4 regions of the Providencia sp. genome follow, and region 3 is predicted to be linked to each of the others. Evidence: predicted binding sites of a transcription regulator. Region 3 holds the regulator's gene; each other region holds the start of a gene.
What was found. The regulator PurR, encoded in region 3, represses purine synthesis genes. The targets are predictions, from matches to a motif close to CANGCAAACGTTTGCNTG.

Region 1: glyA (serine hydroxymethyltransferase) is a predicted target of PurR. The motif match lies at 2,480-2,497, and genes of this name have one in related genera.
Region 2: gltS (sodium/glutamate symporter) is a predicted target of PurR. The motif match lies at 2,521-2,538, and genes of this name have one in related genera.
Region 4: carA (glutamine-hydrolyzing carbamoyl-phosphate synthase small subunit) is a predicted target of PurR. The motif match lies at 3,008-3,025, and genes of this name have one in related genera.

The regions. Positions count from the first base shown of each region.
Region 1 is NZ_JBQDNB010000011.1:59,450-63,077, forward strand. Features, by position in the region: gene ACTH6U_RS10770 (3-phenylpropionate MFS transporter) at 1-1,043, opposite strand, end outside; gene glyA (serine hydroxymethyltransferase) at 1,122-2,375, opposite strand; gene hmpA (NO-inducible flavohemoprotein) at 2,725-3,628, shown strand, end outside.
Region 2 is NZ_JBQDNB010000005.1:51,989-55,616, forward strand. Features, by position in the region: gene recG (ATP-dependent DNA helicase RecG) at 1-1,045, shown strand, start outside; gene gltS (sodium/glutamate symporter) at 1,139-2,353, opposite strand; gene ACTH6U_RS05925 (uracil-xanthine permease family protein) at 2,588-3,628, shown strand, end outside.
Region 3 is NZ_JBQDNB010000025.1:31,470-35,097, forward strand. Features, by position in the region: gene rnt (ribonuclease T) at 1-18, shown strand, start outside; gene ACTH6U_RS16580 (Grx4 family monothiol glutaredoxin) at 96-443, opposite strand; gene sodB (superoxide dismutase [Fe]) at 1,109-1,687, shown strand; gene purR (HTH-type transcriptional repressor PurR) at 2,119-3,144, shown strand; gene punR (DNA-binding transcriptional activator PunR) at 3,146-3,628, opposite strand, start outside.
Region 4 is NZ_JBQDNB010000001.1:304,652-308,279, forward strand. Features, by position in the region: gene carB (carbamoyl-phosphate synthase large subunit) at 1-1,596, opposite strand, end outside; gene carA (glutamine-hydrolyzing carbamoyl-phosphate synthase small subunit) at 1,611-2,774, opposite strand; gene dapB (4-hydroxy-tetrahydrodipicolinate reductase) at 3,221-3,628, opposite strand, start outside.

The DNA of each region.
Region 1 (3,628 bases), on a different contig from region 3:
CCAACAACAATAGTCAATATGGCTAATCCACCGCCCATGGCTAATGCAGAATAAACGGCCTGTAATGGAATGATTTCGCTTTCTTTGCGTGCACTGATAAAACGCATTGCAGCTAAATGGCAGACGGTAAAAGTACCACTGTGTAGAATTTGGACAATAATCAGAACAGGTAAAGCCGTAAATGCCCCCATCAATCCCCAACGTACAATCCCACAAAATGCAGAAAGTAGTAGCAAATTACGGGCGCTCCAGCGCCGAAATAGACGATGACTTAATGTAAAAACAATCACTTCCGCAACAACACCCAGAGACCATAAGTTACCAATCACTAAATCTGAGTAACCCGCTTCTTTCCAAAATAGCGAAGCAAAACCATAATACGCCGCGTGAGCCCCTTGCAGTAGGGATACGCAGATTAAAAACCTAACTACATTTTTATCAGCAATTAATTGCTTAACAGAGACTTTAGCTTGCCCTTCTACCTTTGCGGCACCAGAAGGCATAATTGCGGGTCTTAACAAGGTGCTGACCAGTAAGGCGGCACAACTGATGACTAACGCCACCATGATGGATTTATGCCCCCAAACTCCAGCTAAATACCCCATTAATGAAGAACCAATAATAAAAGCTATCGATCCCCAAACGCGTATTTTGCCGTAATCAAAAGTAAATTGCTTTTGCCATGCGCCGGCCAATGAATCACCAAGCGGCACCATAGGTGCAAAAAATAAGTTAAAACCTATCATAACAAACAGAAGCCATGCCCAATGAGAACCCAGAGCAAAACCAACAGAAAAAATAAAAGAGAGTACCGCCAATATTCTTAGTGCAATAATTAGTTTTGAAGGTTCTTTCACTAACGGGGTAATAAACATCGCCCCCAGAAAACGAGCCCCTAACCCTATTCCAAGTAAAACACCAATCATCTCTGCATCAATACCCTCTCCTTTTAGCCAAATAGACCAAAAAGGCAGAAAAATACTATAAGCAAAAAAGTAGGTAAAATAATCAATAGCTAGCCAGCGTGTTGATGGAATTACCATCATTCCTCCCTTATTTTAAATACAAAAAACCCGCTCGTACAAAATGTAGAAGCGGGTTTCGGTAACGATTAATGTCTATTATGCGTAGACTGGGTGTTTTTTGCAGATGGTTAATACTTTCTGTTTAACACGCTCAATGGTCGCTTCATCATTGAGGTTATCTAGAATATCACACATCCAGCCGGCTAGCTCAGCGGCTTCTGCTTCATTAAAGCCACGGCGAGTAATTGCAGGAGAACCAATACGTACCCCAGAGGTCACAAATGGGCTCTTAGGATCGTTTGGTACGCTGTTTTTGTTAACTGTAATATTCGCGCGACCAAGTGCAGCATCTGCATCTTTACCGGTAATATCTTTATCAACTAAATCAACTAAGAATAAGTGGTTCTCAGTACCATTAGAGACAATTTTATAACCGCGTTTTTGGAAAACAGCAACCATAGCTTTTGCATTTTTAGCAACATTTTGCTGATAAACTTTAAACTCTGGCTCCATCGCTTCTTTCAGTGCAACCGCTTTACCTGCAATCACATGCATTAAAGGGCCGCCCTGTGAACCTGGGAATACTGCTGAATTAATTCTTTTGTATAACTCTTCATCGCCACCTTTAGCCAGGATTAAGCCACCACGTGGGCCTGCTAAAGTTTTATGTGTCGTCGTTGTCACCACATGTGCATGTGGAACTGGGTTTGGATATACACCTGCGGCAATTAAGCCTGCAACGTGCGCCATATCAACAAACAAATATGCACCGATGCTATCTGCGATTTCACGCATTTTAGCCCAGTCAACCAGACCTGAGTATGCAGAAAAACCACCAATAATCATTTTTGGTTTATGTTTTTCAGCTTGCTCTTTGATATCGTCGTAATCGATTTTGCCGCTTTCATCAATACCGTAAGGCACGATATTATACAATTTACCGGAGAAGTTAACTGGCGAACCATGAGTTAAGTGACCACCCTGCGCTAAGTTCATACCTAAAACGGTGTCACCCGGTTGTAATAGCGCCATGTAAACCGCCGCATTGGCTTGTGAGCCAGAATGTGGTTGTACGTTTGCGTAATCTGCACCAAATAATTCTTTTGCACGGTCAATCGCTAATTGCTCTACGACATCAACGTATTCACAACCGCCATAATAACGCTTGCCCGGATAGCCTTCTGCATATTTATTGGTTAGCTGAGAACCTTGAGCCTGCATAACTCGTGGACTGGTATAGTTTTCAGAAGCAATTAATTCAATGTGCTCTTCTTGACGGACAACTTCTTGTTCCATCGCTTTCCATAATTGTGGATCATAGTCTGCAATATTCATTTCACGCTTTAACATTCGCTTCTCCTGCCTCAGCAATTCAATATGTTGACAATAAATTCATAGCAATAGCGCTTAGTGTAAACTCTTTTTCGCTGTTGAGATAGCCCTAAAGAAAAAATCACGCAAACGTTTGCATTAATTTTTTAACCCAAAGTTACCTTAAAGCACTTCCCTATAAAATAGCTTATATTTAAATTTTGAACGCATTATTCTCTGCTTTTGTTAACCACCTCTCAATATGTGGCTATTCCCCAAAGATTTTCGATAGCAAGCTATTTACATATTTCACTAAATATTATAAGTTGTATTTAAAATGCATGTTTATAATTTCATCATATAATGAAAAAAATTCAGGAGCACCTGTATGCTTAATAGCCAAACTATCGCCATTGTTAAATCAACTATTCCTGCCATTGTCGCCACAGGACCAAAACTTACCGCTCACTTTTATGACAGAATGTTTAAGCAGCACCCTGAACTAAAAGATATCTTTAATATGACCAACCAAAAAAATGGTGACCAACGAGAAGCATTGTTTAATGCAATCTGCGCCTATGCTGTCAATATTGAAACACCAGAAGCACTGATGTCTGCGGTAGAAAAAATTGCCCAAAAACACGTTAGCCTAAATATCAAACCTGAACATTATCCAATTGTGGGAGAAAACTTACTCGCAGCAATTGATGAGTTATTGAACCCCGGACAAGATGCTTTAGATGCATGGGGTGAAGCTTACGGTGTACTTGCGAATATTTTTATTAATCGAGAAAAAGATATCTACCAACAAAATGAAGAAAAAACAGGTGGATGGGAAGGATTGCGTGAATTTCGCCTTCATTCAAAACAGTTACAAAGTGATGTTATCACTAGCTTTGAGTTTGTGCCTGTCGATGGCAAGCCTGTTGCGGATTATCGCCCTGGTCAGTATCTCACCATTTATATCAATCATGAGAGTTTAGATAATCAAGAAATACGTCAATATTCACTCACAACAGCACCTAACGGAAAAAGCTATCGAATTGCCGTAAAACGAGAAGATCAAGGTGCAGTATCGAGTTTACTACATCAGCAACTTAATCAAGGAGATACTGTTCACTTAGCGCCTCCTTGTGGTGATTTCTTTATCGATATCGATGCACAAACACCTGTGACATTAATCTCCGCAGGTGTAGGTCTCACCCCTATGCTAAGCATGCTTAATTATTTAACTGAACAAGCACATCAAGCGACCGTTAATTGGCTTCATGCCGCTGAAAATGGTGCTGTTC
Region 2 (3,628 bases), on a different contig from region 3:
CCAAGTTGGTTGGCTTGCTGGTAAACAAAAAGGTAAAGCACGCCAGCAGCAACAAGAAGCCATTGCCAATGGCGAAGTTGCGATGGTGGTCGGTACACATGCCATATTTCAAGAACAAATCAAATTTAAATCATTAGGATTGATTGTTATTGATGAACAACACCGCTTTGGAGTACATCAGCGCCTCGCTCTGCGAGAGAAGGGTGAACAACAAGGCTTTCATCCACATCAATTGATTATGACCGCTACGCCAATCCCACGCACGTTAGCTATGACGGCTTATGCAGACTTAGACACCTCCGTTATTGATGAACTTCCTCCGGGTCGAACACCGGTCACTACTGTCGCTATTCCAGATACAAGACGAAACGATATTATTGAACGCGTCAGACAAGCCTGTATTGACGAAGGGCGACAAGCTTATTGGGTCTGTACGCTAATTGATGAGTCCGAGTTATTAGAAGCGCAGGCAGCACAAGTTACCAGTGAAGAACTGGCTTTAGCGTTACCCGAGCTAAAAGTTGGATTAGTTCATGGCAGAATGAAATCATCAGAAAAACAAAGCGTTATGGCTGCTTTTAAAAATAATGAAATTCAACTGCTTGTAGCAACTACCGTTATTGAAGTCGGGGTTGACGTCCCTAACGCAAGTTTGATGATTATTGATAATCCTGAGCGCCTTGGGCTGGCACAATTACATCAATTAAGAGGCCGAGTCGGACGTGGGGCTATCGCCTCGCACTGTGTATTGCTCTATAAGACACCAATGACACATACCGCCAAACAACGCTTACAAGTCTTACGTGATAGTAATGATGGCTTTGTCATTGCCCAAAAAGATCTTGAAATCCGAGGCCCTGGTGAATTACTCGGCACCAGACAAACAGGTAATGCAGATTTTAAAGTTGCTGACCTACTTCGTGACCAATATATGTTGCCAGAAGTACAACGGATTGCTCGACATATCCAACAACATTACCCTGACAATGCCCAACAAATTATCGAGAGATGGCTCCCTGAGCGAGAGCAATACAGCCACGCTTAAATACTCCCCATACTTAAATAACGCCTTAAAATGAAAATTGCCGTGAACAATGTCACGGCAATACCTGCTATATATTATTGTTTTTAAAAAATGTTACCCACCGATCGTTGGAAAAATAGGTAACCATAGGTAAAGTTTGATCACGAGTGCATTCACAATATCAATAAAGAATGCACCGACCATTGGCACCACTAAGAATGCCAAATGAGATGGTCCAAACTTATCGGTTACCGCTTGCATATTAGCAATCGCGGTCGGAGTCGCCCCTAAACCAAAACCACAATGCCCAGCCGCTAAAATGGCAGCATCATAATTTTTGCCCATAACACGGAAGGTCACAAAAATCGCGTAACCTGCCATCACACAAGCTTGTACCGCAAGGATAATAATCATTGGAATGGCTAAAGACGCCAATTCCCATAACTTCAAGCTCATCAATGCCATAGCAAGGAATAATGAAAGGCTGACGTTTCCAAGAACAGAGACGGCTCTATCGAAAACACGATAAAAACCCAGTAAAGACAAACTATTACTTAAAATGACACCGACAAAAAGCACGCAGACAAATTTAGGTAAAGCAAACGCGGTTCCTGCTAAAAGCTCTGAAATATAGCTCCCAGCCAACAAACAAATAGCGATCAAAGCAATGGTTTCAATTAATACCATTGATGAAATCATACGACCAGATTGGGGTTTTTCAAATGCCGTTGGTACATCTTGCTCATCTGATGCAGTGCCTGGCGTTGGGATATTGCGAATTAAGAAACGTGCAACAGGCCCACCGATTAAGCCACCTAAAACTAGACCAAATGTTGCACAAGCCATAGCAACTTCAGTTGCACTTTTAAAACCATAATCTTCAACGAAGATTTTACCCCAAGCAGCACCTGTACCATGCCCACCTGATAAAGTTACTGATCCGGCTAACAGCCCCATGAGTGGATCTAAACCCAATAATTTTGCAAGTGCGATACCGACTGTATTTTGCACTAGCAATAGGCCTACAACGACAAAAATAAAAATAAATAACGCTTTGCCACCAGCTTTTAAACTGGCTAAATTCGCATTCAAACCAATTGTAGCAAAGAATGCTAGCATCATGGGTTCTTGCAATGATAAGTCAAAAGAAAGGCTCCAATCAAAAAGTTGCTTAATAAGTAAAAGACTAAAAGCAACTAACAATCCCCCCGCAACGGGTTCAGGAATTGTGTACTTCTCAAGAAAGGGAACCGATTTTACAAGTTTACGTCCAAGCAATAACACTAGCGTAGCTGCTACCAGAGTACCGTAGACATCAAGATGATACATGTACGTACCTCGTCTGTTGTTAATATTATATAAAACTAAATAAGACGTTAATTTCTTCCTTAAAACGCCAAAGCAGGTGATAGGATTAGAAAAAAAATCTACACTAAACACAAGTTAAAACATATAAAAATGTGATGTTATCAATTTAAAAAATAAAAAAAATATTTTACGCAAACGATTGCTTTTTGGGCTAGTCCATTTACAATGCGTTTTTTGGCGGCAGGAAATAAAATAATGAACACAACAGCGTCTGAAAAACAGAACGTTGAAACAACGGCACAACCACAAAGTGAATTGATTTATCGGCTTGAAGATAGGCCACCGCTGCCTCAAGCACTATTTGCTGCTGGGCAACATCTTCTTGCAATGTTCGTTGCCGTTATTACACCTGCAATGCTAATTTGCCAGTCGTTAGGACTACCAGCTCACGATACTCAGCGCATAATCAGTATGTCGTTATTTGCATCGGGTATAGCATCTTTAATACAAATTAGAGCATGGGGGCCTATTGGCTCTGGCTTACTTTCGATTCAAGGCACGAGCTTTAACTTTGTTGCACCTTTGATTATGGGGGGTGTTGCACTTAAACAAGGCGGAGCAGATATTCCATCAATGATGGCAGCTCTATTTGGCACGCTACTCGTTGCTGCACTCGCTGAAGTTATTTTATCTCGCTTTCTACACTTAGCTCGCCGCGTCATTACGCCATTAGTTTCAGGCGTTGTCGTGATGATTATCGGTTTATCACTCATTCAAGTTGGTTTGACCTCTATTGGCGGCGGTTATGGCGCTATCAGCGACAATACCTTTGGCTCTCCTGACTACCTAATCCTTGCCGGTGTAGTACTCGCGGTCATTATCTTACTTAATCGACAAAAGAATCCCTATTTACGCGTTGCATCTCTCGTCATTGCGATGGCTGTGGGTTATCTCGTTGCTTGGTGGATGGATATGCTGCCGGCGGCTCAAGCTGCTGAGGCCAAACAATCAATTATCATTATTCCAGAGCCTTTCTATTATGGTTTGTCATTTGATTGGAATCTGCTTATCCCGCTGATTTTAATTTTTATGGTGACATCTTTAGAAACTATTGGTGATATTACCGCAACGTCGGACGTTTCTGAGCAGCCAGTTAGAGGCCCGTTATATATGAAACGTATCAAAGGCGGCGTTTTAGCCAATGGTTTGAATTCGATGGTATCGGCTGTTTTCAATACCTTTCCAAATTCTTGCTTCGGCCAAAATAATGGTGTCATTCAGCTAACTGGCGTTGCA
Region 3 (3,628 bases):
GAAACTCAACAGCCCTAAATTAAAAAGCCGGATTAGCATGAACACATACTAATCCGGCTTTTACATATAAGCATTATGATAAAAAGAACAATCCGTTACTCGGCGTTCGCCTCATCAGCTGAACGATACTTATCTGCAGTTTCTTTAATCAACGTTTGAAGCTCACCACGTTGAGCCATTTCCATAATAATATCGCAACCACCGACCAATTCGCCATCAACCCACAGTTGAGGAAAAGTTGGCCAGTTTGCATATTTTGGCAACTCTGCACGAATATCTGGATTTTGCAGGATATCCACATAAGCAAATCGTTCACCACAAGAAGACAGTGCTTGTACTGCTTGTGCAGAAAAACCACAGCTCGGAAGTTTAGGAGAGCCTTTCATATATAATAAGATTGGGTTTTCTTTAATTTGGCGCTCGAGTCTTTCAATTGTCGTCATTTTTTACTTCCTTAAAACAAGGGTGCTGGTTTTGCAGTCAATCGCCAGTTCAATGCTAGATCCCACATGAACCTGCCTAGCTGACATAATATATTAGTCGGTAATAATAACCGGAATATCGAAAACGTTATACACAAAATAGTTCGAGATACATGTAGGTAGCAAACGAAAATCACCGATAGACATAAAAAATTACGGTATTTCAATAACATAACGACCAACATGTTGGTGTATCACGGGTATATTGTTTCATATAATATGCCAGTTTTATAGAGGCATTACCATAACATGCAAAAAGATAGCGCACCAATAGACTATATTGAGCCGCGCTCAAAAAATAATGCCCTCAAATTTACCTCTAGCCTATAGCAATAGATTAAATAATAAACTATTTAAATATTACTTTACTCTTTAGCCACACTAGAAAATACGTAGCCATGCATTAGACACCCGTGAATAGTACTTAGTTTTATTAATTTTATTAGCATAATAATAACACTTATTTTTTATAAGGTTTATCGTGCTATCATTAATATATTACATATCCTATAGCAATAAATAAAAATCATATTTATCAGCTATAAATGGAAGATAGTCGATGATTTCCGCTCGCATTGTGAGCAAACACCCAAGCAAGTTGATTCAAAGTAACTAAGGAGTAAGCAATGTCATTTGAACTACCCGCTCTACCATATGAAAAAGATGCTTTAGAGCCTTATATCTCATCTGAAACATTAGAGTACCACTATGGTAAGCATCACAATACCTATGTTGTTAATCTGAATAATCTGATTAAAGGCACTAACTTCGAAGGTAAATCATTAGAAGATATAATTAAAACATCTGAAGCAGGCATATTCAACAATGCTGCTCAAGTTTGGAATCATACCTTTTATTGGCACTGCCTTGCACCTAACGCAGGTGGAGAACCAACAGGTAAAGTCGCCGATGCTATCAATAAAGCGTTTGGATCTTTTGCTCAATTCAAAGAACAATTCACGGACTCTGCAATTAAAAACTTTGGTGCAGGTTGGACTTGGTTAGTGAAAAAAGCAGATGGTAGTTTAGCTATCGTCAATACTTCCAATGCAGCAACACCGGTATCTGGTGACGATAAGCCTATACTGACTGTTGATATTTGGGAACATGCTTATTACATTGACTATCGTAATGCACGCCCTAAATATTTAGAAAATTTCTGGTCTTTAGTAAACTGGAAATTTGTTGAAGAAAATTTAGCATAATTCAAATTGTTAATATGATTAAGGGCGAGTTATTTTCTCGCCCTTAATCTTTTCATCCAATGAGGATGTGAATATAATCAGAACAGATGTACCGCAAACACAATAATTACGGCTAGCGAACCTAATGCTGCAAATAATCCAAATTTAAAATCTGTATCCATGAGTTCCTCTCATCTTAAAGCAATTAAGCAAGTAAAATAACCATAATAACGATAAGGTTAATTAAGTATACACTGCCAAAATTGTAAAACCAGTGTCTATGTCACATGTTATAACATCAATTATTTCTTTCGTTTTTGAGCTAGATCAGACAAAATCGACAACAAACCGCTAATTTATTGCCAGCAATAGATCTATGCATCAATATGCAGGTAATTTTTTAACAAGAATTCTTAACAAGACCTAATGTTGGTCAGGAGTTTTCCCCACCCATGGCAACGATTAAAGATGTGGCGAAACGCGCTGGCGTCTCCACCACAACCGTATCCCATGTTATTAATAAAACGCGCTTTGTAGCTGAAGATACAAAAGCTGCAGTATGGGCTGCTATAAAAGAACTCAATTATTCACCTAGCGCGGTTGCCCGTAGTTTGAAGGTTAACCATACAAAATCAATTGGGTTGTTAGCCACATCAAGTGAAACACCTTATTTTGCTGAAGTCATTGAATCGGTAGAAAACTGTTGTTATGAAAAAGGCTACACACTGATCCTATGTAATTCCTATAATGATTATCGAAAACAATCAGCTTATTTGCAGATGTTGGCACAAAAGCGAGTGGATGGGCTATTAGTGATGTGCTCAGAGTATCCAGATACGCTTTTAAGCACTTTGGAAGATTATAGAAACATTCCTATGGTTGTGATGGACTGGGGTGCTTCTCGTGGCGACTTTACTGATAGCATTATTGATAACTCTTTCCATGGTGGTTATCTTGCTGGTCGTTATCTGATTGATAGAGGCCATCGTGATATTGGTATCATTCCTGGCTCTTTGGAACGAAATACAGGTATTGGTCGTTTAACTGGTTTCCAAAAAGCAATGGAAGAAGCGAAAATAACACTCAAAGATGAATGGGTCGTTCAAGGCGATTTTGAACCTGAGTCTGGCTATAAAGCCATGATGCAAATTCTTAGCCATAAACAGAAGCCAACTGCTGTATTTTGTGGTGGTGATATTATGGCTATGGGTGCTATCTGCGCCGCAGATGAAATGGGTTTACGTGTACCTCAAGATATTTCAATTATCGGCTACGATAATGTTCGTAATGCGCGTTATTTTACACCTGCATTAACCACAATCCATCAGCCCAAAGAGCGTTTAGGGCAAATGGCATTTTCTATGCTGCTCGATCGCATTGTCAATAAGCGCGAAGATGCTCAAACTATTGAAGTCCACCCTCGCCTTGTTGAACGTCGTTCTGTTGCCGATGGTCCATTTATCGACTACCGCCGCTAAATTAGGGTGCTAACCATTCAGCGTTGAGTGTTTCACTATCACCAAGATAATCAAGCAACCAACTCAACGCTGGAGATGTATTCTTTTCCACCCAAGTCAAACAACATGGGCTAGGAGGAAAAGGTTGAGTCAACGCTAACTCGACTAATTTATCATCCGCACACAGTGGAGCCACTCGGTGCTCAGGCATCATCCCAACACATAACCCATTAAGTACGCAAGCCACACCATTTTCCCAGTTAGGTACAACTAATCGACGCTGGTTATCCAGTGCCCACGTATCACGCTTTGGCAAATTACGAGATGTATCTTCTAAACATAAACTCGGATATGGCCGCATTTCATCATCCGTTAATTTATTATTGAGTTGTGCAAGTGGATGTTTAGGCTCTGCTACACATAACCAAGACATGAATCCCATATCACGAAAACTATAACGTTCACCAATAGGTGATGCTCTTGTAGCGCCAATAGCAACATCAAC
Region 4 (3,628 bases), on a different contig from region 3:
ACAGGTATCAACTCGCTTATAAACTGGATGCAAGTCATAACTTTGACGAAGTTTACGCAATTCTGCCTCAGAAACACCGACTAATTTAGCCAGACGTTCATCAGCGAAACCTTTGCGCTTCAAACCACGTAAAAACTCTTTTGTCAGCCCGTTAATACCTTCTTCTGCCACTTGCTCTTCAAGGCGAACAAGCTCTTCAATTTGAACTAAGAACCAGCGGTCTATATTTGTTAAATTGAAAATACCATCGACAGATAAGCCTGCACGGAATGCATCAGCCACATACCAAATACGCTCAGCGCCAGCTTCTTTTAGCTCACGACGGATACGTGTTAATGCTTCTGGGTCATCTAAGCTGACTTTCGGATCAAAACCTGTTGCGCCAACTTCTAGTCCACGTAATGCTTTTTGCATTGATTCCTGGAATGTACGGCCAATCGCCATAACTTCACCGACTGATTTCATCTGCGTCGTTAAACGGTCATTTGTACCCGCAAATTTCTCAAAATTAAACCGTGGGATTTTGGTCACAACATAGTCAATTGAAGGCTCAAATGATGCAGGCGTACGACCACCTGTAATATCATTCATTAGCTCATCAAGGGTGTAACCTACTGCCAATTTTGCGGCAATTTTCGCAATTGGGAAGCCTGTGGCTTTAGAAGCTAAAGCAGATGAGCGGGATACACGTGGATTCATCTCAATCACAATTAAGCGCCCATCTTTTGGGTTAACTGAGAATTGAACGTTAGAGCCACCTGTTTCTACACCAATTTCACGTAATACTGCCATCGAGGCATCACGCATGATTTGGTATTCTTTGTCTGTTAGTGTTTGAGCGGGGGCAACGGTAATTGAGTCACCGGTATGGATCCCCATGGCATCAAAGTTTTCAATCGAGCAGACAATAATGCAGTTGTCGTTTTTATCACGAACAACTTCCATTTCGTATTCTTTCCAACCAATCAATGATTCATCAATTAGCAATTCATTAGTTGGTGAGAGATCAAGACCACGAGTACAAATTTCTTCAAACTCTTCACGGTTATAAGCGATACCACCACCTGAACCGCCCATTGTAAACGAAGGTCGAATGATACAAGGAAATCCAACATCATCAGCGACGGCGTAAGCTTCTTCCATATTATGAGCAAAGCCCGAACGTGCCGTTCCCAGACCAATTTTTTTCATCGCTTTATCAAAGCGCTGGCGATCTTCTGCTTTATCAATCGCATCTGCGGTGGCGCCAATCATCGTTACGCCAAACTCAGCAAGCACACCTTTACGCTCAAGCTCAAGCGCACAATTGAGTGCAGTTTGTCCGCCCATTGTGGGTAAAACCGCATCTGGACGTTCTTTTTCAATGATTTTACGTACCACTTCCCAATGGATTGGCTCGATATAAGTCGCATCAGCCATTTCAGGATCAGTCATGATTGTCGCAGGATTTGAGTTAACTAAGATAACTCGATAACCTTCTTCGCGTAGTGCTTTACACGCTTGGGCTCCTGAATAGTCGAATTCACATGCTTGGCCGATAACAATTGGGCCTGCACCTAAAATCAGAATGCTTTTTATATCTGTACGTTTTCCCACTTTCTTGCTCCCAATTATTGTGCGTTTTGGCCTGATGTGTTCTTACGATATTCGTTTATCAAATCAATGAAGTGATCAAATAAATTCTCTGCATCATGTGGACCTGAGCTTGCTTCTGGGTGACCTTGGAAACTAAATGCAGGTTTATCTGTGCGGTGAATACCTTGTAGCGTTCCATCAAACAATGATTTATGTGTCACACGCAACGTATCGGGTAGCGTTGTTTCATCAACAGCAAAACCATGGTTTTGAGCCGTAATCATCACAATATTTCTATCTAAATCTTTAACGGGGTGGTTAGCACCGTGATGTCCAAATTTCATTTTGATAGTGTCAGCACCACTTGCGAGTGCTAATAACTGATGCCCTAAGCAAATACCAAATACAGGAATTTCTGTTTCAAGAAATTGCCTAATTGCATTAATCGCATAGTCACAAGGCGCTGGGTCGCCAGGTCCGTTGGATAAAAAGATCCCATCTGGATTCATTGCTAATACTGTTTCTGCGGGTGTTGTAGCAGGCACAACAGTTAAGCGGCAACCACGGTCAACCAACATACGTAGAATGTTACGTTTTGCACCAAAATCATAAGCCACTACATGTAGAGGTAAATCTTCAACTTTCTTAGCGGCCAGCTGCCCATCTTCAAGGTTCCAAGAGTTCTGCGTCCAAGTATAAATTTCTTTGGTACACACCTCTTTGGCTAAATCTAATCCATTGAGACCTGAAAATCCGCGAGCTTTCTCAAGTGCAAGTGCAACATCCGGATTATCCCCTGCGATAATACAACCGTTTTGCGCCCCTTTCTCTCTCAACAAACGTGTCAGTTTGCGGGTATCGATATCAGCAATGGCAACAACATTATGACGCTTCAGATATTCCGACAGGCCTTCCTGACCACGAAAGTTACTATAAACTAATGGTAAGTCACGAATTATCAAACCTTGAGCATGTACATTTGGAGATTCTTCGTCATCAGCGTTGGTGCCGACATTACCAATATGGGGATAAGTGAGAGTAACAATTTGGCGGGAATAGGAAGGGTCAGTAATTATTTCTTGGTAACCGGTCATTGATGTATTGAAAACGACTTCTCCAATAGCGGCCCCTTCAGCACCGATGGCGCGCCCGTGGAATTGGGTTCCGTCTTCCAGAACCAATATAGCTGACTTTATCAAAACACCCTCCAGAGAATAATAAATCATAATTACTGCATATTAATTCAGATTTTGCGATCTAAATCAATGCCAAAATGAGTTTTTAATCATATTTTTGGCAAATTGCGCGAATTCTAATGATGTGTTGAGGTCTTGTCTAGAAAAAAATGCATTTTTTACAATTCTATCTTATCTTTTTGCTTGTTTACCTATTTTTTAGTTACATGAGCATTAAAACTAGCACTCATAGTGAATAGGTAAACGGTTGCGATATAAGATAATTGAATAATTAATGATAACCTAGCTTAAAGTTAGAATAAAGTGCAATTAATGAGTAAACCGAAGGGGAAAAATAGAGATATCTTTATAAAATACAGGTTATGACAATAAATACATTACAAGGTAGCGTTATCAAGCCAATGATAACTCATTAGCCTGATTTTAATGTGATTATATATAATTAAAAATTACAAATCATCAAGACTCAAGACATCTTTCATGTCATATAAACCACTTTTTTTAGAGCTTACCCACCCAGATGCTCGAATTGCCCCTTTTGCAAAGGTCATACGGCTAGAAGCTTTGTGGCTTATCTCAACGCGCTCACCTATATCTGCAAACATCACTGTGTGCTCACCGACAATATCTCCCGCTCTCACTGTAGCAAAGCCAATTGTGCCCGCTTCACGCTCACCTGTGTAGCCTTCTCTCGCATACACCGCACAACTATTAAGATCTTTACCTAATGCACTCGCAATAGATTCCCCCATTGCAAGCGCAGTCCCTGACGGTGCATCCACTTTATGGCGGTGATGAGCTTCAATAATTTCAATGTCAGTATAATCACCCATTACCTTGGCTGCTTTTTCGAGTAA